Regions from separate parts of the Actinosynnema sp. genome, predicted to be linked through region 2. Evidence: predicted binding sites of a transcription regulator. Region 2 holds the regulator's gene; each other region holds the start of a gene.

Region 1 (9,778 bases), on a different contig from region 2:
TCGTCGACCGGTTCCCCGTCAGCGGTGAGCTCGGGCTCGCGGCCACGCCACCCCGAGCCCCTCCCACCTCGTCCGCCCCGCACAGCGATCAGAAGTCGACCGGAGCGGGCGCGGTGTCGTCGGCCTCCAGCGTCGCGCCGATGCCGAGCTTCTCCTTGATGCGCTTCTCGATCTCGTTGGCCACGTCCGGGTTCTCCCGCAGGAACTTCCGGGCGTTCTCCTTGCCCTGGCCGAGCTGGTCGCCCTCGTACGTGTACCAGGCGCCGGACTTGCGCAGGATGCCCTGGTCGACGCCCATGTCGATGAGCGAGCCCTCGCGGCTGATGCCCTGGCCGTAGAGGATGTCGAACTCGGCCTGCTTGAACGGCGGGGCCACCTTGTTCTTCACGACCTTGACCCTGGTCCGGTTGCCGACGGGCTCGCCGCCGTCCTTCAGGGTCTCGATGCGCCGCACGTCGAGCCGCACCGACGCGTAGAACTTCAGCGCCTTGCCACCGGTCGTGGTCTCCGGCGAGCCGAACATGACGCCGATCTTCTCGCGCAGCTGGTTGATGAAGATCGCCGTGGTGCCGGAGGAGTTCAGCGCGCCGGTGATCTTGCGCAGCGCCTGGCTCATGAGGCGGGCCTGGAGGCCGACGTGGTTGTCGCCCATCTCGCCCTCGATCTCGGCGCGGGGCACGAGCGCCGCCACCGAGTCGATGACCAGGATGTCCAGCGCGCCGGAGCGCACCAGCATGTCCGCGATCTCCAGCGCCTGCTCACCGGTGTCCGGCTGGGACACCAGCAGCGCGTCGGTGTCGACGCCCAGCTTGCGCGCGTAGTCGGGGTCGAGCGCGTGCTCGGCGTCGATGAACGCCGCGATGCCGCCGTTGCGCTGGGCGTTGGCGACCGCGTGCAGCGCCACGGTGGTCTTACCGGAGGATTCCGGACCGTAGATCTCGACCACCCGGCCGCGGGGCAGGCCGCCGATGCCGAGCGCCACGTCGAGCGCGATCGCGCCCGTCGGGATCACCTCGATCGGCGCGCGGCCGTCCTCGCCCAGCCGCATGACCGAGCCCTTGCCGAACTGCTTGTCGATCTGGGCCAGGGCCAGCTCGAGTGCCTTGTCCCGGTCGGGTGCCTGGGGTGCCATCTGGAGTCCACCTCGGTTTGTCTTGGGTCGCTCGTCGTTGTCGGGGCCGACGGTACGGGCGGGGTACGACAATTTCCGACGGCGGCCCGGTGACCTGCGGGTTTGGGATCACCCGGTTGTGGTTGGCGAGTGTAGCCGAACAGGTGTTCGACCGCGTCGTCGCCACGCCCGGTGGTCAGCGACGGTGCTCCGGGACGTCGAACGCGTCGCACACCGCCAGCCAGATCTCCTTCGCGGGCAGCCCCACGTCCAACGCCTGGTCGGGGGTGCGCCCGCCGAGCGCGGACAGCACGTGCTCGCTGGCCAGCACCTCCGACCTGACCTGCCCGAACTCGTCCGCCATCAGCTTCCGGAACACCGTGTTGCGCATCGCTGCCAGGCTAGCGCGCAGCGGCCCCGGCCCGGACACCGCAGCCGAGGCCCACGTCACCCTGGCGAGGGCGCTTGGAATCACTGGATCGGGAGGGCGGTAGCGGTCGTCGGTCGGCGGCGCGACCCCCGCCGCGAGCGCGGGCGGCGGTTAACCTGGACGGCGTGATCCTCCTCCAGAGCGACCCGACCGGCCTGTCCTCCCCGATCGGCACGATCGCCGTGATCGCGGGCCTGCTGGCCGCGATCGTCGTCGGCGCCCGGCACCTCTGGATGAACCGCAAGCGCTGAACCTGGCCCCTCACCGCACCCGCAGCACCGCCACCACCAGCATCGGGAGCACCACGAACCCGGCCAGCAGCCCCAGCGCGGCGTAGGACCAGGCGGTCACCACCAGCCCGGCCAGCACCCCGCCCAGCGCGCCCGCGCAGTTCATGCACAGGTCGGACAACCCCTGCGCGGCCGTCCGCCGCGCCCCCGCCACGACCTGCGTGAGCAGCGCGGACCCCGCGATCACCCCGGCCGACCAGCCGAGCCCGAGCAGCACCAGCCCGACCCCCAACCGCACCGGGTCGTCCCCCGCCGCGCTGCCCACGAGCGCGGCGGCGGCCACCAGCAGCGCCGCCCCGAGCGCCTGCACCGCCCCGCCGCCCCACCGGTCGACCAACCGGCCCACCAGCGGGCTCAGCCCGTACATCGCCGCGACGTGCAGGCTCACCAGCACCCCGACCAGCGACAACGACCCGCCCGCGTGCCCGACGTGGACCGGGGCCATCGCCATCAGCCCGACCATCACCCCGTGGCTGACCGCGATCCCGACCACCGCCAGCCGTCCCGAGGCGGGCAGCGACCGCCACACCCGACCGCGCGGCCCGGTCTCGACCGGTTCGGCGGCGCTCCCCCGCGCCAGCACCAGCGGGTCAGGCCGCAGGAACCGCAGCACGACCAGCGCGGCGGCCCCGAACAGCACCGCCGACGTCAGGTAGGCCCCGCTCCCCTCGGGCAGCCCGAGCCCGGCGACGACCCGCCCGGCGGGCGCGGCCAGGTTCGGCCCGGCCACCGCGCCGACCGTCGCCGCCCACACCACCAGCGCCAGCGACCGGGCGCGCTCGTGCGGCGCGGCCAGGTCGGCGCCCGCGTACCGGGCGGCCAGGTTCGCGCTGCCCGCGGCCCCGAACAGCACCAGCGACGGCAGCAGCAACTGCCAGGACCCCAGCACCACGGCGACGGCGGCGAGCAGCGCGCCCACCGCGCCCACGCCGTAGCAGAGCACCAGCACCGGCCGCCGCCCCGCGCGCTGGGCCAGCCGGGCCGCGGGCAGCGCGGACACCGCCGCTCCCACGACCGCGCAGGTCTGCGCGAACCCGCCCACCGCCTCCACGCCCGAGAGCGACACGGCGACGAGCGCGCTCAGCGCCAGGCCGGTGGCGACCCCGGAGGACCCGAGCACCTGGCTGACCGCCAGCACCTTGAGCACCCGGCGCTGCACCGGTTCCGCTGCGATGACCACGCGCTTGATCGTCCGGGCGCGCGGGCGCGCGCGGTAGCGGCCGGACGGGGGTCAGGCGCCCGGCTGGACGTTCTTCTCGAAGAAGTCGGCCAGCGCGTCCGCCGTCAGGTCCGAGCTGCCGCTCTTGGTGATGATCCCGAGCAGCGGCCTGCCCTCCGCGACGAAGGTCAGCAGCCCGAGCCCGCCGTCGGCCGAGGCCTGGTAGGTGCCCTCCAGGCCGTTGCCGCCCCAGCGGGCCTTGACCACGTCGGACTTCAGCGAGGCCACGACCGTGCTCGCGTCCCGCTCGGCCCCGGTGATCGTCTCGGTGAGCACGTACTGCACCGAGTAGTCGTCCGCGAAGGCGCAGCTGACGACCGAGCCCTTGACCGTGATCGCGCCGGACACGCCCGCGGTGCCGCCCGCCTTGCACTCGGCGGTGTCGGCGACCGAGCCAGCGAGCTGGCGCAGGCAGGTGGTGAAGCCCTTGTCGTCCTTGGCGGTGTCGCTCTTGCACTCCTCGGCGGTCGGCACGCCCGGCCCGGAGAACGCGACCACGCCGCCCACGACCAGCAGCACCGCGGCCAGCGCGCCGCCGACCGACAGGAGCACCTTGTTGCGGTTGCCCGCCCTCCGCTGCTCGGGGCGGTGCGGCGCGAGGGTGGGGAAGTTGAACTGCTGCGGGCCGTACGGGGCGGTCACGGCGGGGTTCGGGTGCTGGCCGCTGATCGCCGGGTTGACCGCGTAGGGGCCGCTGGCCGCCGGGTTCACCGGGTGCCCGCCGGTGCTCGGGCCGACCTGGTGCGCCCCGCTGACCAGCGGGTTGACCTGGTGCGGACCGCTGCTCGCGGGGGTCTGCGCCGTTCCCTGCGCCGTGATCCCCTGCGCCGTGATCCCCTGCGCGGGCGTGCCCTGATGGGCCATCGGCGTCAGGAAGGCGGTGGTGGCCGACGGCGAGTCGCCGGTCGGCGCGGGCTGCGGGTCGGGCCTGGCCGCGACCCCGTCCCTGGGCACGTGGTGCGCGCCGAGCGCGACGGCCGTCTCCGGCTGGTCGAGGCTGGTCGGGACGACGCCGACCTTCTCGGAGATCATGTTCGCCACGAGCGGGATGCGGCTGGAGCCGCCGACCAGGTAGATGCCCGCGAGCTGGGCGGGCGTCATGCCGGTGGAGCCGATCGTGGCGGCCAGCAGCTCGACGCTGCGCAACATGCTCGGCCGGACCAGCGCCTCCAGGTCCGCGCGGGTGACCAGCACGTCCTCGAACGGCTCCGGCATCGGGACCTCGGTGTGCGGGTGCCGCGACAGCGACTCCTTGGCCGCCCGCACGTCCTCCTGCAGCGCGCGCCTGGCCCGCCGGTCGCCGGTGCTCTCCGGGCGCAGCAGCCGCTGCCAGCGGGCCGGGTCGCGGTGCGCGACCTGGCGGCCGACGTGCTCCAGCAGCGCCTGGTCCACGTCGAGGCCGCCCAGGTCGGGCAGGCCGTCGGAGGCGAGCACGGTGAACCCGTCGCGGGTCGCGCCGACGATCGCCACGTCGAAGGTGCCCGCGCCGAGGTCGTAGACGGCCAGCGCCTGCCCGACGGACAGCGAGGCGTAGTGCGAGGCGGCGGCGACCGGCTCGGTGAACAGCAGGACCTCGCAGTCCGCGCCCGCGAGCCGCGCGCTGGACAGCAGCACGTTGCGCCTGGTCGCGCCCCACTCGGCGGGGTGGGTGAGCCGGATCTCGTCGATCGACTCGCCGCCCAGCTGGCGGTTGGTCTCCTCCAGCACGCGGCGCAGCACGGCGGCGAGGGCGTCGGTCACCGGCACGACGTCGTCGCCGAGCAGCAGCGCGCCCTCGTCGACGCGGCGCTTCGGGTTGGGCTCGAAGCGGGACGGGTCGAGGCGGGCCCTGCGCTCGGCGTCGCGGCCGACGACGAGCGAGCCGCCCTCCTCGCAGTAGATGGCGGAGGGCATGGTCGCGGAGCCGTCCACCTCGACCACCCTCGGTGGCCTGCCGTGCGCGGCCAGTACCGCGACGGTGTTGGAAGTCCCCAGGTCGACCGACAGGACGCGCATGTTCACCTCTCCGTCCGCAAGCGGCGTGATCGTCCCACACCGCGCTGGGCGCCGGTGGCGTCTCGGGAAGATGTCCGACGAGGTGAGATTCACTCCGCCGAGTGAGGCTCATCTTTACTCACGGCGGGTCACCGGGTCTCGGCGGGGGCGGTTCCGACGCAGGTCAGATGACCTTCGGCGGATTCTCCGGTGATCAACTGAAGGGCACCCCCGATAAGTGCGGGGAAACGACGCGGAAGGCCCCCGGAACGATCTTCGCCCCGGTTCTGTCGGTGCGGTCGGTCAAGATTGCCCCGTGGATGTGACGACCGCTTTCTCACCGGCGACCAGGCAGTGGTTCGCCGGTGCTTTCGCCGCGCCGACGGCCGCGCAGGCCGGGGCGTGGCAGGCCGCTGCCGCCGGGGAGAACGCGCTGGTCATCGCCCCGACCGGGTCGGGCAAGACGCTGGCCGCGTTCCTCTGGGCGCTGGACCGGCTGGCGCAGGAACCGCCCCCGGACGAGCCGCGCGAGCGGTGCCGGGTGCTGTACGTGTCGCCGCTGAAGGCGCTGGCGGTGGACGTGGAGCGCAACCTGCGGGCGCCCCTCGCGGGCATCCGGCAGGCCTCGCGCAGGCTGGGGCTGCCGGAGCCCGCCATCGAGGTGGGGATGCGGACCGGGGACACGCCCGCCGACGTGCGCAGGGCGTTCGCGCGCAAGCCGCCGGACGTGCTGGTCACCACGCCGGAGTCGCTGTTCCTGGTGCTCACCTCGGCCGCGCGGGAGTCGTTGCGCGGGGTGCGGACGGTGATACTGGACGAGGTGCACGCGGTGGCGGGCACGAAGCGCGGCGCGCACCTGGCGCTGTCGCTGGAGCGGTTGGACGGGCTGCTGGAGCGGCCCGCGCAGCGGATCGGGCTGTCGGCGACGGTGCGGCCGGTGGAGGAGGTGTCGGCGTTCCTCGCGGGTGGGCGGCCGGTGCGGGTGGTGCAGCCGGAGTCAGCCAAGACGATCGAGGTGCGGGTCGAGGTCCCGGTCGAGGACATGTCGGCGCTCGGGGAGCCGACCGGCGAGGTGAGCGGGTCTGCGGCGGGCGGTGAGCGGCGGACGTCGATCTGGCCGTCGGTGGAGCAGCGGGTGCTGGAGCTGGTGCGGGAGCACCAGTCGACGATCGTGTTCGCCAACTCGCGCAGGCTGGCGGAGCGGTTGACGGCGCGGCTCAACGAGCTGGCGGCCGAGGCGGCCGAAAGCGGTGAGCCCGGTGCGGGCGGCTTTGACGAAGGCTCCGGTCCTGGCGGGTCGGGCTCGGCGGTGGCGCGGTTCCCGGCGGCGGCGGTCGGCCAGTCCGGGGTGACGGTCCAGGAGGGGCCGGTGATCGCCCGCGCCCACCACGGGTCGATGTCGCGCGAGCAGCGCACGTCCGTGGAGGAGGAGCTGAAGTCGGGGCGGCTGCCGTGCGTGGTGGCGACGTCCTCGCTGGAGCTGGGCATCGACATGGGCGCGGTGGACCTGGTGGTGCAGGTGGAGGCGCCGCCCACGGTCGCGTCGGGGTTGCAGCGGGTCGGCCGGGCCGGGCACCAGGTGGGCGCGGTGTCGCGCGGGGTGGTGTTCCCCAAGTTCCGGGGCGACCTGGTGTCGTGCGCGGTGGTGGCCGAGCGGATGCGGGACGGCGCGATCGAGGCGGTGCGGTACCCGCGCAACCCGCTCGACGTGCTGGCGCAGCACGTGGTGGCGATGGTCGCGCTGGAGCCGTGGTCGGTGGAGGACCTGGCGCGGGTGGTGCGCGGGGCCGCGCCGTTCGCCGGGCTGCCCGAGTCGGCGCTGCTGGCGGTGCTGGACATGCTGGCGGGCCGGTACCCGAGCGAGGAGTTCGGCGAGCTGCGGCCGAGGATCACCTGGGACCGGGTGACCGGGGAGCTGCGCGGGCGGCCCGGCGCGCAGCGGCTCGCGGTGACGTCCGGCGGCACGATCCCGGACCGGGGGCTGTTCGCGGTGATGACCCCGGCCTCGGAGTCCAAGCCGGGCTCGCGGGTGGGCGAGCTGGACGAGGAGATGGTCTACGAGTCGCGGGTGGGCGACACGTTCCTGCTGGGCACCTCGTCGTGGCGGGTCGAGGACATCACCCACGACCGCGTGGTCGTGGTGCCCGCGCCCGGTCAGCCCGCGCGGATGCCGTTCTGGAAGGGCGACGCGCCGGGGAGGCCGCTGGAGCTGGGGCGGGCGCTCGGGCGGTTCCTGCGGGAGGTGTCGGCGCTGCCCGAGCCCGAGGCGGTGGGGCGCGCGGCGGCGGCCGGGCTGGACGAGTGGGCGACGGCGAACCTGCTGACCTACCTGAAGGAGCAGCGCGAGGCGACCGGGCACGTGCCGAGCGACCGGGCGGTGCTGGTGGAGCGGTTCCGCGACGAGCTGGGCGACTGGCGGCTCGTGGTGCACTCGCCGTTCGGGGCGCAGGTCAACGCGCCGTGGGCGCTGGCGATCGGGGCGCGGCTGCGGGAGCGGCGCGGGGTGGACGCGCAGGTGGCGCACTCGGACGACGGGATCGTGGTGCGGCTGCCGGACGCGGTGGACACCGAGGGCGGGCAGGCCGTGGCGGGCGCGGAGGACGTGCTGCTCGACCCGGACGAGGTGGAGCAGGTCGTGGTCGCCGAGGTGGGCGGGTCGGCGCTGTTCGCGGCCAGGTTCCGGGAGTGCGCGGCCCGCTCGCTGCTGCTGCCCCGGCGCGACCCGAGGCGGCGCACCCCGCTGTGGCAGCAGCGGCAGCGGGCGGCGCAGCTGCTGTCGGTCGCCTCGAAGTACGAGAGCTTCCCGGTGGTGCTGGAGGCGATGCGGGAGTGCCTGCAGGACGTGTACGACGTGCCGGGGCTGCGGGAGCTGATGGCCGACGTGCGGGCCAGGCGGGTGCGCGTGGTGGAGGTGGAGACGCCGTCGCCGTCGCCGTTCGCGCGGAGCCTGCTGTTCGGGTACGTCGGGATGTTCCTGTACGAGGCGGACACCCCGCTGGCCGAGCGGCGGGCGGCGGCGCTGTCGCTGGACTCGGCGCTGCTGGCGGAGCTGCTGGGGTCGGAGGCGATCCGGGAGCTGCTCGACCCGGAGGTGCTGGAGGAGGTCGAGCGGGCGCTGCAGCGGCTCGCGCCCGACCGGCACGCGCGGGACGCCGAGGGGGCGGCCGACCTGCTGCGCTTCCTCGGCGACCTGTACGAGGAGGAGGCCGCCGAGCGGGGCGTGCGGCCGGAGTGGCTGACGGAGCTGGTGGCGGCGCGGCGGGCGATCCGGGTGCGGATCGCGGGCCACGAGCGGGTGATCACGATCGAGGACGCCGGGCGGGTGCGGGACGCGCTGGGCGTCGCGCTGCCGGTGGGCGTGCCCGAGGTGTTCACCGAGCCGGTGGCGGACCCGCTGGGCGACCTGCTGGGCCGGTCCGCGCGCACGCACGGGCCGTTCCCGGCGGGGCAGGCCGCGGAGCGGTTCGGGCTCGGGGTGGCCGTGGTGACCGGGGTGCTGGAGCGGATGGCCGCGACGGGACGGCTGGTGCGCGGGGAGCTGCGGCCGGGCGGCACGCACACCGAGTACTGCGACGCGGAGGTGCTGCGGCGGTTGCGCAGGTCGTCGCTGGCGAGGCTGCGCTCCGAGGTGGAGCCGGTGGAGCCCGCCGCGCTGGGCCGGTTCCTGCCGGGCTGGCACGGCGTCGGCAGGCGGGTGCGCGGGGCCCCGACCGCGGACGACGTGTACGCGGTGGTGGAGCAGCTGGCGGGCGCGCCGCTGCCCGCGAGCGCGGTCGAGTCGCTGCTGCTGCCCGCCCGGCTGCCCGGCTACCACCCGGCGCTGCTGGATGAGCTGACCGCGACGGGCGAGGTGACCTGGACGGGGTGCGGGGCGCTGGCGGGCGGCGACGGCTGGGTGGCGCTGGCCCCGACCGACGTGGCGGACCTGCTGCTGCCGGACCTGGTCCCGGAGTCGGCGCCGGAGTCGCCGCTGCACACGGCCGTGGTGGAGGCGCTGGCGGGCGGGGCGCTGTTCTTCCGGCAGGTGGTGGACCGGGTGGCGCTGCAGGGCCCGACGACCGACCAGGAGGTGGTCGGCGCGCTGTGGGACCTGGTGTGGGCGGGCCTGGTCACGAACGACACCCTGGCCCCGCTGCGCGCGCTGGTGTCGGGGGGTGGCGCGCACAAGCCGAAGCGCGCGACGCCGAGGGGCCGCTACACCCGGATGCGCGCGACCCGCCCGGACATGCCCAGCCGAACCGGGCCGCCGACGGTGGCGGGCCGCTGGTCGCTGGCGGTGGTCCCGTCGCCGGACCCGACGCGCAGGGCGCACGCGCGGGCGGAGGCGTTCCTGGAGCGCCACGGCGTGCTGACCAGGGGCGCGCTGGACACCGAGCGGGTGACCGGCGGGTTCAGCGCGGTGTACCGGGTGCTGCGCGCGATGGAGGAGTCGGGGCAGGTGGTGCGCGGCTACGTGGTCGAGGGCCTTGGCGCGGCGCAGTTCGCGGCACGGGGCGCGGTGGACCGCCTGCGCGCCTTGTCGGCCCTACCGGGCCGGACGGGGTCGGAGTGGGCGGGGCCGGAACCGAACTGGTCGGTGGAATCTGCCAGGTCTGCTGATTCGGTTGGGTCTGCCGGTTCGGCGGGGCCTGCTGATTCGGCGGGGTTCGGCGGCCCGACGGGATTCGGTGGTTCGGCGGGATTCGGCGGTTCGGCGGGATTCGGCGGTTCGGCCGAGTGGGGTGGTCAGGCGCGATCGGCGGGTTCGGCGGTGT
Region 2 (6,348 bases):
TTCGAGATCGCCACTCGCGCGGGCGAGCGCTCGGTGACCGCCCACCCGGACGGGTCGGTGACCGTGGGCATGGGCCCGGTGCGGCTGACCGGGGAGTCGGTGGCGGTGCTGGGCGGCGCGGAGTTCGCCGGGGTCGGCGTGGACGTGGGCAACCCGCACCTGGCGTGCGTGACCGACGTGCCGGTGGCCGGGCTGGACCTGCTGCGGAACACCCCCGGCTACGACCGCGGGCTGTTCCCCGCCGGGGTGAACGTGGAGTTCGTGAACGTGCTCGCCGACGGCGGGATGAACGGCGCGGGCGAGCTGCGGATGCGGGTGCACGAGCGGGGCGTCGGCGAGACGCGCTCGTGCGGCACCGGGACCGTGGCGGCGGTGGCGTCCTGGCTGCACGGCACGGGCCGCGCGGCGGGGGCGGCGGACGTGCTGGTCCCCGGCGGCCGGGTGCGCGTGACGGTCGACGAGGGCGGCAGCACGCTGACCGGTCCGGCCGTGCTGCTGGCGCGCGGCGAGCTGGACCGGTCCTGGTGGGACGCGCTCTAGCTCAGGACGGGGACCGCTCGGGTTCGGCGGTCCGCGCCTCGGCGAGGTCGCGCTGGCCGCGCAGCGGGGAGAAGAAGACCCACAGCCCGGCCAGCGCCTGCCCGCCGAACCCGATCCACAGCGTCGGCACGATCCCGATCCAGCCGCCGAGCGCGCCGCCGAGCAGCCCGCCCAGCGGGATGACGCCCCAGACCACGAACCGGATCGAGGCGTTCATCCGGCCGAGCAGCCGGTCGGGGCAGCGCGCCTGCCGGTAGCTGAGCTGGGCGATGTTGTAGACCAGCCCGCCGTACGCGACGGCCAGCTCGCCGACGACGAACAGCCCGAGCCGCCAGTCCGGCGCGGCGAGCGGGATGAGCAGCCCGAGCGGGTTGGTGACCAGCAGGACCAGCCAGATCGTGCGGGTCTGGCCGAACCGCGCGGTCCACCAGCCCGCCGTGACCGCGCCGAGCAGGCCGCCCGCGCCCGCGACGCTGAGCAGCAGGCCCGCGGCCCCCTCGGACAGGTCGAGGTGGCGGGTCAGGAACAGCACCTGGAGCGCGAGGCCCGCGCTGCCGAAGAAGTTCGCGGTGGCCGTGCACAGCGCGATCGCGCGCAGCGACCGGTCCCCGAGGACGAACCGCAGGCCCTCGCCGATCTCCCGGCGCAGCCCGGTCCGCGCGGCCCGGTCGGGTTCGGGCTCGGCGGTGCGGATGCGCAGCAGCGCCCACGCCGAGACCAGGTAGCCGACGCCGGTGGCGAGCACCCCGTTGGCCGCGCCGAACGCCTGGGCGGCGAGGCCCGCGAGCGACGGGCCGGACACGTGGGCGACGGACTGGCTGGTCTGGAGCTTGGTGTTGCCCTCGACCAGCTGGTCCCGGCCGACCAGGGCGGGCAGGTAGGACTGGTAGGCGACGTCGAACATGACGGTGGCCGCGCCGACCAGCAGCGACACCACGACCAGCTGCGCGAGCGAGAGCACCCCGGCCCACCAGGCGACCGGGACGGACAGCAGCAGCGCGGCCCTGACCAGGTCGGCGGTGAGCATCACGGGTCTGCGCCGCAGCCGGTCCACCCAGACGCCCGCGGGCAGGCCGATGACCAGGAACGCGGCGGTGGTGGCGGCGGAGAGCACGCCCATCTCGAACGGGGTGGCGGCGAGGGCGCCCGCGGCGAGCAGCGGGACGACGGTGTGCCCGATGGAGGAGCCGAACTGGCTGATCGTGTCGCCGACCCAGAGGCGGCGGAAGTCGCGGTGGGACCAGAGGGACATGCCCGGAAGTGTGACGTCAGTGATTGGAAAGTGTCAATCACTTCGGCGGGGCGGCCCTCCGGACGCCGGACCCGATCACCGGCACCCGGCCCGCCTATCCTGTTCGACGTGGGAGAACGGGTCGCGACGCAGGAGGAGGCCGCCGCGCTGGCCTCGGCGGTGCGGCTGCGCATCATCCGGATGACGCACCACCGGGCGCTGACCAACAAGGAGCTGGCGCACCAGCTGGGCAAGGACCCGGCGACGGTGCTGCACCACGTGCGCAAGCTCGTGGCCACCGGGTTCCTCCAGGCCCAGCCGCCGCGCGCGGGCAACCGGGGCGCGAAGGAGATCCCCTACCTGTCCACCGGTCTGTCCTGGCGGCTGAGCTGGAGCGAGGAGCACCCGTCGGTCGGCGAGGCGCTGCTGGAGGCGTTCCTCGGCGAGGTCGCCGACGTCGGCGTCGACCGGGTGGAGCAGACCCGTCTGGTGGCCAGGGCTGATCAGCAGGAACTGATGGGGAGGTTCCGGGCGTTGTTGGATGAGCTGGCCGACCGGCCCGCCGACCCGGACGCCGAGCACGTCGCCATCTACCTGGCCGTGTACCCCGCGGATTAACCGCTTCGGCCGAGGGCCGGGACGTGGGACCATGAAGGGCATATGAGGGACAACAACAACCACGACGACGACCGCTTCGACCACGACGAGGAGCTGTCCACCGGCGACCTCGCGCTCGCCGAGCGGGCCGCGCTGCGCCGCGTCGCAGGCCTGTCCACCGAGCTGGAGGACGTCACCGAGGTCGAGTACCGGCAGCTCCGGTTGGAGCGGGTCGTGCTCGTCGGGGTGTGGACCGAGGGCACGGCGGCGGACTCCGAGGCCTCGCTGGCCGAGCTGGCGCTGCTCGCCGAGACGGCGGGCTCGCAGGTCCTGGAGGGGCTCGTGCAGCGGCGCGACCGCCCCGACCCGGCCACCTACATCGGCTCCGGCAAGGTCGAGCAGCTGCGCGACGTGGTCATCGCGACCGGCGCGGACACCGTGATCTGCGACGGCGAGCTGTCCCCCGGCCAGCTGCGGCAGCTGGAGGAGCGGCTCAAGGTCAAGGTCATCGACCGGACCGCGCTGATCCTGGACATCTTCGCCCAGCACGCCTCCTCCAAGGAGGGCAAGGCCCAGGTCGAGCTCGCCCAGCTCCAGTACCTGCTCCCCCGCCTGCGCGGCTGGGGCGAGTCGCTGTCCCGGCAGGCCGGTGGTCGCGCCGGTGGCGGCAACGGCGGTGTGGGTCTGCGCGGCCCCGGTGAGACGAAGCTGGAGACCGACCGGCGGCGCATCCGCGCGCGGATCGCGAAGCTGCGGCGCGAGATCGCGTCCATGGGCGTGATCCGGGAGACCAAGCGCAGCGGGCGCGTGGCCAACTCGGTGCCCAGCGTCGCGATCGCCGGCTACACCAACGCGGGCAAGTCCAGCCTGCTCAACGCGCTGACCAGCGCGGGCGTGCTGGTCCAGGACGCGTTGTTCGCGACCCTGGACACGACCACCCGGCGCACCAGCACCCCGGACGGGCTGCCGTACACGCTGACCGACACCGTGGGCTTCGTGCGGCACCTGCCGCACCAGCTGGTCGAGGCGTTCCGGTCCACGCGGGAGGAGGTCGCGGACGCCGACCTGCTGATCCACGTGGTCGACGGCTCGGACGCGATGCCGGAGAAGCAGGTCGCGGCGGTGCGCGAGGTGATCGGCGAGATCGTGGAGAAGCGCGAGGAGCCGATGCCGCCGGAGCTGCTGGTGGTCAACAAGATCGACGCGGTGGACGAGCTGGTGCAGGCCAGGTTGCGGAACCTGTTCCCCGGCTCGCAGCTGGTGTCCGCGCACAGCGGCGAGGGCGTGGAGGAGCTGCGGCGGGTCATCGCCGGGCTGATCCCCCGGCCCGAGGTCGTGGTGGACGCCCTGGTGCCGTACGCGCGGGGCGAGCTGGTCGCGCGGGTGCACCGCGAGGGCGAGGTGCTCAAGGAGCGGCACACCGAGGAGGGCACCGAGCTGAGCGCCCGCGTGCACCCCGACCTGGCCGGGGCGCTGGAGCAGTACGCGGTGGGGAGCCGCAGCTGAGGGTGCGGTCGGCGCGCGCGGCCGGGGTCCTCCCGGCCGTCGCCGCCCTTCTCCTGGTGACGGCCGGGCCCGCCCCGGCGCAGTCCGCCGTCGCCGACGTGTGCCGGGTGACCGATCCCCGGTTGGCCGAGCTGTCCGGGCTCGCCTCGGACGGCAGGCGCTGGTACGCGCTGAACGACGACGACGACGGGGTGCTCCAGGTCCAGGTGCTGGGCCGGGACTGCTCGGTCGTCGGCACGATCTCCGGCACGACCGACCCGTACGACGCCGAGGACCTGGCGCTCGCGCCGGACGGGACGCTGTGGGTCTCCGACACCGGCGACAACAACCGCTCCCGGAGCACGGTGGCGCTGCACGCGCTGTCGAAGGACGGGACGACCCGCCTGCACCGGTTGACCTACCCGGACGGCCCGCACGACGCCGAGGCGCTGCTGCTCGACGCGGCCGGGGTGCCGCACGTCGTCACCAAGGAGGCGCTCGGGCAGGCGCTGGTGTACCGGCCGGTCGGGGCGTTGAACGAGGCCGGGCCGACGCCGCTGGAGCAGGTCGCGGCGCTGTCCCTGCCCAGCACGGACACCCCCGGCGGGCCTCGGGAGAGCCGCCTGGTCACCCGGTTGGTGACCGGTGGGGCGATGTCCCGCGACGGGTCGGTCGCCGCGCTGCGCACCTACACCGAGGTCTACCTGTACCCGGTGGTCGACGGGGACCTGGTGGCCGCGCTGGGGCGCGAGCCGGTGCGGGTGCCGCTGCCGGGCGAGGCGCAGGGCGAGGCGATCGCGTTCGAGCCGGACGGGACGCTGCTGTCCGCGTCCGAGTTCGGGGACGGCGGGACCTCGTCGGCGGTCCGGTCGGTCTCCGGGGCGGTCGACGCGGCCACGTCCGCACGGCCGTCCAGCACGGCGCCCGGCGAGGAGGCGGGCGGGACGTCGACCGGTCCCGGCGCGGAGGCCGCGCGGCCCCCAGCGGACCCCTCGGCGGCCGGGAACGGGCCCGAGTGGCTCGACCGGGTCCGCGTGGCGCTGGTCGGGATCGGCGTCGTGGCGGTGTTCGGCCTCGCCCTGTGGGCGCGGTCCCGGTGGGGACGCGGGCGGCGGGCGCGGGGCTGAGCCCGGCCGGTCCGCCAACCCGGCCCTAGAGCCTGCGCAGGACCGCGACGACCTTGCCGAGGATGGTCGCCTCGTCGCCGAAGATCGGCTGGTAGGCCGGGTTCTGCGGCAGCAGCCACACGTGCCCGTCGTCCTTGCGCTTGAACGTCTTGACGGTCGCCTCGCCCTCGATCATCGCGGCGACGACCTCGCCGTTGTCGGCGGTGGGCTGCTGGCGGACCACGACCCAGTCGCCGTCCGTGATCGCGGCGTCGACCATCGAGTCGCCCACGACCTTGAGCAGGAACACCTCGCCCTCGCCGACGATCTCGCGCGGCAGCGGGAAGACGTCCTCGATGGACTGCTCGGCCAGGATCGGCCCGCCCGCCGCGATCCGGCCCAGCATGGGCACGTACGCGGGCGTGGGCTTGGCCGCCGGGTCGAGGCCCGTGACGATCTCCGCGGGCAGCACGCCGACCGCGCGCGGCCGGTTCGGGTCGCGGCGCAGGAAGCCCTTGCGCTCCAGCGCGCGCAGCTGGTGCGCGACCGAGGACGTGGACGTCAGGCCCACCGCCTCGCCGATCTCGCGCACGCTGGGCGGGTAGCCGAAGCGGTCGACCCAGTCCCGGATCACGTCGAGCACCTTGCGCTGGCGCAGGGTCAGGCCCGCGTTGCCAGCGACGTCGGCTGGCGCCGCCGGGGCGGCCTGCGCCGCCGGGGCGGCGAGCGGGGCGTCGTCGGTCTTCCGGGCCACGGTGATTCCTCCTGACCGGACCAGTTTTGGCAGGCCGGCTGTCGGTCGATCTTCAAGTGTCGAAGGTAGTCGCAACCCCTGTCCAGATCAAACACCTGTTCGAGTAAATCCCGGCGTGTCGTAGCTATTCCGAGGCTCCCGGTGGTACACATTCGCACGGGCGTTCGATCGAACGGTTGTTCGATCATGATCCGATGACCTGCGGTGGAGGAGACGGCGTGGCGGTGGTCCTGGGCACTTCTAGGGGTTTCGCGCTGGTGGAGGACACCCGCGCCGAGGACGTCCCGCTGGGGCCGGGCGCGGTGCCCGGTCCACGGGTGCTGCGGCGGTTCGAGAGCGCCGACCGGTTGGCCAGGCGGCGCCCCGCGAGCGCCCGGAGCGCGCCGCTGCCCGCTCCCGAGCCGGCCCCCGCGCCCAGCAGGGCCCGGTCGCTGCTGCGGGCGTTCGGCGGGGCGCTGCTGGCCGCGCTGGCCGCCGCGGCCATCAGCCTGGTCTACCTCCAGGCGTCCGGCATCTCGGGCGTGCCGGACCGCACGACCACCGCGCACGTGCAGGTCGGCGAGCCGCTGCGGGACGTGGCCGAGCGGTCCGCGCCGGGCAGCGACCCGGAGGCCGTGGCCGAGCGGATCTCGGAG
Region 3 (7,930 bases), on a different contig from region 2:
ACGGCGTGCGGCTGGCCGAGCACGCGCACCTGGTGGGCCACAGCGTCGCCGCCTCCGCGCGCGCCGCCGGACGTCCCCCGGCCGAGCTGTACTTCGACGTGCTGGTCGCCGAGCGGCTGGGCACGTCGTGCCTGATGCACGTGGGCCACGAGGACAACGTGCGGGCGATCATGCGCCACCCCGCGCACACCGGCGGCAGCGACGGCCTGCTCGTCGGCGACCGGCCGCACCCGCGCGCGTGGGGCACCTTCCCGCGCTACCTCGCCCGGTACGTGCGGGAGCTGGGCGTGCTCGGGCTGGAGGAGTGCGTGGCGCACCTGACCGGGCGCGCCGCGCGCCGGTTGCGCCTGGCCGACCGGGGTCTGGTCCGCGAGGGCTGCGCGGCCGACCTGGTGCTGTTCGACCCGGACACCGTCGTGGACACCGCGACGTTCGACGCCCCCCGGCAGGCCGCCGAGGGCATCCACCACGTCGTCGTCAACGGGGTCCCCGTCGTCGACGCGGGCAGGCGCACCGACGCCCTGCCCGGACGTTCCCTGCGAAACACCCGGAGCAACGCGTGATCGACTGGTTGCAGCACTCGACGGCGGGGCTGCTGACCCTGTCCGGGCTCAGCATCGCCCTGCTGCTGTTGATGATCATCCGCTGGAAGGTCGAGCCGTTCATCGCGCTGCTCGTGGTCGGCCTGCTGGTGGCGCTGGCCGCGGGCCTGCCGGTGGAGGTGCTGGTCGGATCGGCGCAGAAGGCCTCGGACTCGTTGCTGGAGAAGGGCTTCGGCAGCATCCTCGGCCACATCACGGCCATCATCGGCCTCGGCACGCTGCTGGGCGCGATCCTGGAGGCGTCCGGGGGCGCCGAGGTGCTGACCCGCTCGCTGCTGCGGGCGTTCGGCGAGAACCGCGCGCCGCTGGCGATGGGCCTGGCCGGTCTGATCTTCGGCGTCCCGGTGTTCTTCGACATCGGCATCTTCGTGCTGGCGCCGCTGGTGTACGTGGCGGCCAAGCGCGCCGGGCGCTCCATCGTGCTCTACGCCATGCCGCTGCTCGCGGGCCTGTCGGTGATGCACGCGTTCATGCCCCCGCACCCCGGTCCCGTGGCGGCGGCCGGCCTGCTGAACGTGGGCCTGGGCTGGATCATCGTGATGGGCCTGGCGGTGGCGATCCCGTCCTGGTTCGTCGGCGGCGTGCTGTTCTCGGCGTGGATCGGCAAGCGGCTGGAGATCCCGGTCCCCGAGGAGATGCTGGCGGCGGCGGAGAAGGCGCGCGCCGAGAGCACCAAGGGCGAGCCGCCGCTGTCGCTGGTGCTGGGCATCATCGCGGTGCCGCTGGTGCTGATCCTGGCGGGCACGTTCGGCAGCATCCTGCTGCCCAAGGGCTCGTCGCTGCTGGGCGTGTTCACGTTCTTCGGCACGCCCGCCGTGGCGCTGACCATCGCGGTGCTGCTGGCGTTCTGGCTGCTGGGCTTCCGGCGCGGCATGACGCGGGAGAAGATCGCCGAGCTGTCGGCGGCGTCGCTGCGCCCGGTGGCGATGATCCTGCTGGTGGTCGGCGCGGGCGGGTTCTTCGGCGCGGTGCTGTCCGCGACCGGCGTCGGCAAGGTGCTCGCGAACTCCCTGGCGGACCTGGGGCTCCCGGTCATGGCGTTGGCCTACGTGATCAGCTGCGGGATGCGGATCGCGCAGGGCTCGGCGACCGTGGCGATCGTGACCACCACCGGCATCGTGGCGCCGCTGGTCGCGGAGCAGTCCTACTCGCAGCCGCAGCTGGCGCTGGTGGTCATGGCGATCGCGTCCGGCTCGATCATCGCCTCGCACGTCAACGACGGCGGGTTCTGGATCGTGTCGCGGTACTTCGGGCTGTCGGTGAAGGAGACGCTCCAGACCTGGACGGTCGTGGAGACCCTGCTGTCCGTGGTGGGCTTCGTGGTCGCCGCGCTGCTCAGCCTGGTGGTGTAGCCGCGCCGGACCCGGTGCGGCGAAAGGCCCCCGCGCCCTCCCCCTCGGAGACGCGGGGGCCTCTCCCCCCTGCGGGCCGCACCTCCCCGCGCGGCCCTCCGCCACCTACACGAGCGGGGGTTCGAACGGGTTCACCGAACTTCCGAGATTTTTCCGACGGGTCTCGGGCTAGCCCTTGAGCACCTCGGTGAGGAACTTGCCGGTGTGGCTCTCCGGCACGTCCGCCACCTGCTCCGGCGTGCCCTGGGCGACGACGATCCCGCCGCCCGAACCGCCCTCGGGCCCCATGTCGACCAACCAGTCCGAGGTCTTGATGACGTCGAGGTTGTGCTCGATCACGATGACCGTGTTGCCCTTGTCCACCAGGCCGTTGATGACCAGCAGCAGCTTGCGGATGTCCTCGAAGTGCAGGCCCGTGGTCGGCTCGTCGAGCACGTACACGGTCTTGCCGGTGGACCGCTTCTGCAGCTCCGCGCCCAGCTTCACGCGCTGCGCCTCGCCACCGGACAGCGTCGTCGCGGGCTGGCCGAGCCGCACGTAGCCCAGGCCGACGTCCACGAGCGTGCGCAGGTGCCGGTGGATGGCGTTGATGGGCTCGAAGAAGTCCGCCGCCTCCTCGATGGGCATGTCCAGCACCTCGGAGATGGTCTTCCCCTTGTAGTGCACCTCCAGGGTCTCCCGGTTGTACCGGGCCCCCTTGCACACCTCGCACGGCACGTAGACGTCCGGCAGGAAGTTCATCTCGATCTTCAGCGTGCCGTCGCCCGCGCACGCCTCGCAGCGCCCGCCCTTGACGTTGAACGAGAACCGGCCCGGCTGGTAGCCGCGCACCTTCGCCTCGGTGGTGGCCGCGAACAGCTTGCGGATGTGGTCGAACACGCCCGTGTAGGTCGCCGGGTTCGAGCGCGGGGTGCGGCCGATCGGCGACTGGTCCACCTGCACGAGCTTGTCGACGTGCTCAAGGCCCTTGACGCGGGTGTGCCTGCCGGGGACCTGCCGCGCGCCGTTGAGCTTGTTCGCCAGCACGGTCGCCAGGATGTCGTTGACCAGCGTGGACTTGCCCGAGCCGGACACGCCGGTGACGGACACCAGGCAGCCCAGCGGGAACGACACGTCGATGCCGCGCAGGTTGTGCTCGCGCGCGCCCACCACGGTCAGCTGCCGCTTCTTGTCGATCGCGCGGCGCAGCTCCGGCATCGGGATCTGCTTGCGGCCGGACAGGTACGCGCCGGTCACCGACTCCTTGTTGCGCAGCAGCGCCTTGTACGGGCCGCTGTGCACGACGTGCCCGCCGTGCTCGCCCGCGCCGGGGCCGATGTCGACCACCCAGTCCGAGGCGCGCACGGTGTCCTCGTCGTGCTCGACCACGATGAGCGTGTTGCCCAGGTCCCGCAGCCGGGTCAGCGTCTCGATGAGCCGGTGGTTGTCCCGCTGGTGCAGGCCGATCGACGGCTCGTCCAGCACGTACAGCACGCCGACCAGGCCGGAGCCGATCTGGGTGGCGAGCCGGATGCGCTGCGCCTCGCCGCCGGACAGCGTGCCGGAGGCGCGGCCGAGCGAGAGGTAGTTCAGGCCGACGTCGAGCAGGAACCGCAGCCGCGCCTGGATCTCCTTGAGCACCGCGCCCGCGATCATGGTCTCGCGCTGGCCGAGCTTGAGGCCGTCCAGGAAGTCCGAGCACTCGCCGACGCTCATCGCGCACACCTCGGCGATGGACTTCGGGCCGAGCGCGGCGTGGTCGAGCGTGACGGCGAGGATCTCGGGCTTGAGGCGGGTGCCCTTGCACGACGGGCAGGGCACCTCCCGCATGTAGCCCTCGTACTTCTCCTTCATGCTCTCGGACTCGGTCTGCTCCAGGCGCCGCTCCAGGAACGGGATGACGCCCTCGAAGTCCGCGTAGTAGGAGCGCTCGCGGCCGTACCGGTTGCGGTAGCGGACGTTCACCTGCTCGTCGACGCCGTGCAGCACCGCCTTCTGCACCTTCGCGGGCAGCTGCCGCCACGGGGTGTCCATGCGGAACCCGATGGCCAGCGACAGCGACTCCAGCAGGCGGGTGAAGTAGTCGGCGGTCTGGCCGCCCGCCCACGGCGCGATGGCGCCCTCGCCCAGCGGCAGCTCGTCGTCCGGCACCACCAGCTCCGGGTCCACCTCCATCCGCACGCCCAGGCCCGTGCAGGTCGGGCACGCGCCGTAGGGGGAGTTGAAGGAGAACGACCGGGGCTCCAGGTCCTCGATCGCCAGCGGGTGGCTGTTGGGGCAGGCCAGGTTCTCGGAGAACCGGCGCACCCGCGCGGGGTCGCTCTCGGGCAGGTCGACGAACTCCAGCTCGACGAGCCCGTCGGCCAGCCGCAGCGCGGTCTCCACCGAGTCGGTGAGCCGCTGCTTGGCCGAGGTCTTCACCGCGAGCCGGTCGATCACGGCCGCGATCTCGTGCTTCTCCTGCTTCTTGAGCTTCGGCACGTCGGTCAGCGCGTAGACCTGGCCGTCCACCTTGACCCGCGAGTAGCCCTGGGTCTGGAGGTTCGCGAACAGGTCGACGTACTCGCCCTTGCGCCCGCGCACGATCGGCGCGAGGACCTGGAACTTGACGCCCTGCTCCATCGCCAGCACCTGGTCGACGATCTGCTGCGGGGTCTGCTTGCTGATCGCCTCGCCGCACACCGGGCAGTGCGCCTTGCCCGCGCGCGCGTAGAGCAGCCGCAGGTAGTCGTAGACCTCGGTGATCGTGCCGACCGTGGAGCGCGGGTTGCGGCTGGTGGACTTCTGGTCGATGGACACCGCGGGCGACAGGCCCTCGATGAAGTCCACGTCCGGCTTGTCCATCTGGCCGAGGAACTGCCTGGCGTACGCGGACAGCGACTCGACGTAGCGGCGCTGCCCCTCCGCGAAGATCGTGTCGAACGCGAGGCTGGACTTGCCCGACCCGGAGAGCCCGGTGAAGACGATCAGGCTGTCGCGGGGCAGGTCGAGGTCGACCCCCCGGAGGTTGTGCTCGCGCGCGCCGCGAACGACAAGGCGGTCTGCCACACCCATTCCCTTCCCGATTGCGTGATCACCGAACACATGTTCGAAAAAGCGTACCCGCCGAGCGGGCTGACACGATCGGGGAGGGGGTGCCCGCGCTGGTGCGCGGCACACCCGGACCAGCCCCGGAACCCCTCGATCGTGCGCCAACGGCTCTACCGGTGGGTAGTGAACGCCCCTAGGCTGGAGCGGTAGGCCGTTCGGCCGCAGATCCCGGGATGAGGTGCCCATGAGCTTCGCTGACGCAGCCCAAGCCCAGGTCCACTCCGCGACGAGCGTACCCGCGCCGCGCGAGGAGTCGGGCGCGATCCAGGACGCGCTCGCCGGACTGGCGGAGGTCGAGCGGGCCACGGCCGAGCTGTACCGCGTGGTCGACGGGTTCGACCTGGCGTCGGTGCGGGAGCCCAGCCTGCTGCCGGGGTGGAGCCGGGCGCACGTGATGACGCACCTGGCGCGCGGCGCGGACGCCCTGCTGAACCTGCTGACGTGGGCCAAGACCGGCGTCGAGCACCCGATGTACCTGAGCATGGCCGACCGCGAGGCCGACATCGCCGAGGGCGGGGCGCGTCCGCCGACGCTGCTGCGCGCCGACCTGGACGCGGCCAGCCAGCGGCTCGCCGCCGCGATCCGGGACCTGCCCGCAGCCGCGTGGGAGGCGGAGGTGGCGCACCCGGTCAAGGGGCCGATCCTGGCGGGGCGGGTGCCGTGGATGCGGTTGGGCGAGGTGTGGGTGCACCTGGTCGACCTGGACGCGGGCTTCGGGTTCGCCGACATCCCGGAGGACTTGCACGAGCTGCTGCTGACCGAGGCGGTCGGGGTGTACGCCGACCGCGAGGGGGTGCCGCCGGTGCGCCTGGAGGTGGCGCTGCCGGACGGGCGTCAGCGCACCTGGGAGTTGCCCGCGGGGGCGGGCAGCGACGCGCCGGTGATCAGCGGTGACGCGGCCGAGGCGATCGGCTGGCTGACCGGGCGCGGCGACGGCAGCGGCCTGGAGGGCCGGGTGCCGACGTTGCCCAGGTGGCTCTGAGCGCGCAGCCCGACGACGAGCAGCCACCGGGCGAGCGCGGGGCGGTGGCTGGCGGTGAGCAGGCGGTGCGCGGGCCGTTCCACCAGGGCGGTCAGCGCCCAGCCGAGCAGGACGGCGGTGGCCAGGAACGCGGCGAGCTGGACGGCCGGGCCCCACGGGGTCAGGCGCTCCATCACCACGTAGCCGATCTCCTGGTGGACCAGGTACACGCCGTAGGAGATGCCCGCGAGCCAGCGGATCGGCGTGGCGAGCGCGCGCAGCGGCGCGATGTCCCAGTCCGGGCCGCCTGCCGCCGCGCACACCCCGACGAGCACGACGCCGAGCGCGGCGGTGCCCTCCAGGTTGTCGCTGTGCAGGTACTGCGCGCCGAGCGCGGCGGCCAGCAGCGCGCCCAGGTGCCGGTTCCCGAGCCGTTCGCGGGACCACAGCCACACGCCGACGCCCATGGCGAACAGCTGGGCGCGGTGCGCGCCGAGGCCGTCGTAGAGCAGCTTCAGCAGACCGGGCTCGCCGATCCACTCGCGCACGACCAGCGGTCCGAGCACGAGGGCCCAGAGCAGCACGGACAGCGCGCGACCGCGCACGCGGGAGGCGAGCAGCGCGCCCGCGACGAACCCGGTGAGCTGGACGGGCAGGGTCCAGTAGGAGAAGTCGACGAGCCGGACGTCCGGGAGCCAGTTCTGCAGCATGAGGATGTTGAGGACCAGGTCGCGGGGTTCGAGGTGCGACCAGCCCTCGGGCGCCAGGTGCACGAGGACCCAGTAGGTCAGGCAGGCGGCCACCGCGTAGGCGGGGAGCAGGCGGGCGAGCCGGTTGCGCAGGAACCAGGCGCGGTTGCCCTTGGCCAGCGAGGCGCAGGCGAAGAACGCGGAGATCACCACCAGCGAGCTCGCGCCCATCTCGAGGGACACGGTGAACAGGGGTTCGCCGATCTCCGGGTGGACGTTCGGCCCTGCGTGGGTCGCGTGTTGCAGCACGACGGCCAGCACGGCGAGCACGCGCAGCACGTCCCAGTTGATCCTGCGGGTTTTCGGCACGGTGGGGATGACCTGCTTCAGGGTGGGGACGGCGGAACGGCGTTCGGCGGCGGATCGTTGACAACCCTAAGGAACGTTCCTGTAGGGACCCTGAAGGTGCGACGGCGAGCGGGCGGCTACCGTCGGCGACCGTGGACGTACTCGAGGACTACACCGGCCACGTCGAGCCGGGCGGCCCGGCGGCGCGCCGGGTGCTGGACGCGCTGACCATCACGAAGGTGTCGGTCGGCCCGATGGACAACAACGCGTACCTGCTGTTGTGCCGCGCGACGAACGAGGCGCTGCTCATCGACGCCGCCGCCGACCCGGAGCGCCTGTCCGACCTGGTCGGTCACGAGGTGACCAGGCCGAGGCTGAAGACGGTCGTGACCACCCACCAGCACGGCGACCACTGGGCGGCCCTGGGCGCGGTCGCGGGCGCGAACGGCTCGAACACCGCCGCGCACCCGTTGGACGCCGAGGTCCTGCCGGTCCCCCCGGACTTCCTGGTGGAGCACGGCGACACCCTGCAGGTCGGCGAGTCGACCCTGGAGGTGATCCACCTCCGCGGCCACACGCCGGGCTCGATCGCCCTCCTCTACCGCGACCCGACCGGCCACCCCCACCTCTTCACGGGCGACTCGCTGTTCCCCGGCGGCGTGGGCAGGACCACCTCCCCGGAGGCGTTCACGAGCCTGCTGGACGACGTCCAGTCCCGCCTCTTCGACGCCCTCCCGGACAACACCTGGTTCTACCCAGGCCACGGCGACGACTCGACGCTCGGCGCAGAACGCCCGAACCTCGACGAGTGGCGCTCACGCGGCTGGTGACCCCCAAGCCGGGAGCGCCCCCGCGCTCCCGGCCCTCCCCCTCACGCCCCCCCACAACGCTGCCAACAGCCCTGACTCA

Evidence for each region. Region 2 encodes LexA, which represses DNA repair genes until DNA is damaged. Its sites were predicted from a motif close to CGAACACGTGTTCG; they were not measured.
Region 1: a site for LexA is predicted at 1,269-1,282, ahead of recA (recombinase RecA). Genes of this name have one in related genera too.
Region 3: a site for LexA is predicted at 5,011-5,024, ahead of uvrA (excinuclease ABC subunit UvrA). Genes of this name have one in related genera too.

Annotation. Positions count from the first base shown of each region.
Region 1 covers NZ_JBQGCX010000925.1:975-10,752, forward strand. The annotation lists gene recA (recombinase RecA) at 89-1,132, opposite strand; gene ACTUAL_RS19510 (DUF3046 domain-containing protein) at 1,308-1,502, opposite strand; gene ACTUAL_RS19515 (hypothetical protein) at 1,667-1,792, shown strand; gene ACTUAL_RS19520 (MFS transporter) at 1,803-3,011, opposite strand; gene ACTUAL_RS19525 (Hsp70 family protein) at 3,063-5,045, opposite strand; gene ACTUAL_RS19530 (ATP-dependent helicase) at 5,341-9,778, shown strand, end outside.
Region 2 covers NZ_JBQGCX010001001.1:141-6,488, reverse strand. The annotation lists gene dapF (diaminopimelate epimerase) at 1-540, shown strand, start outside; gene ACTUAL_RS21235 (MFS transporter) at 542-1,792, opposite strand; gene ACTUAL_RS21230 (ArsR/SmtB family transcription factor) at 1,901-2,389, shown strand; gene hflX (GTPase HflX) at 2,432-3,874, shown strand; gene ACTUAL_RS21220 (hypothetical protein) at 3,877-4,980, shown strand; gene lexA (transcriptional repressor LexA) at 5,006-5,713, opposite strand; gene ACTUAL_RS21210 (LysM peptidoglycan-binding domain-containing protein) at 5,932-6,348, shown strand, end outside.
Region 3 covers NZ_JBQGCX010000212.1:877-8,806, forward strand. The annotation lists partial or broken gene ACTUAL_RS04075 (N-acyl-D-amino-acid deacylase family protein) at 1-563, shown strand, start outside; gene ACTUAL_RS04080 (GntP family permease) at 560-1,954, shown strand; gene uvrA (excinuclease ABC subunit UvrA) at 2,123-4,981, opposite strand; partial or broken gene ACTUAL_RS04090 (maleylpyruvate isomerase N-terminal domain-containing protein) at 5,208-5,891, shown strand; gene ACTUAL_RS04095 (acyltransferase family protein) at 5,858-7,042, opposite strand; gene ACTUAL_RS04100 (MBL fold metallo-hydrolase) at 7,174-7,851, shown strand.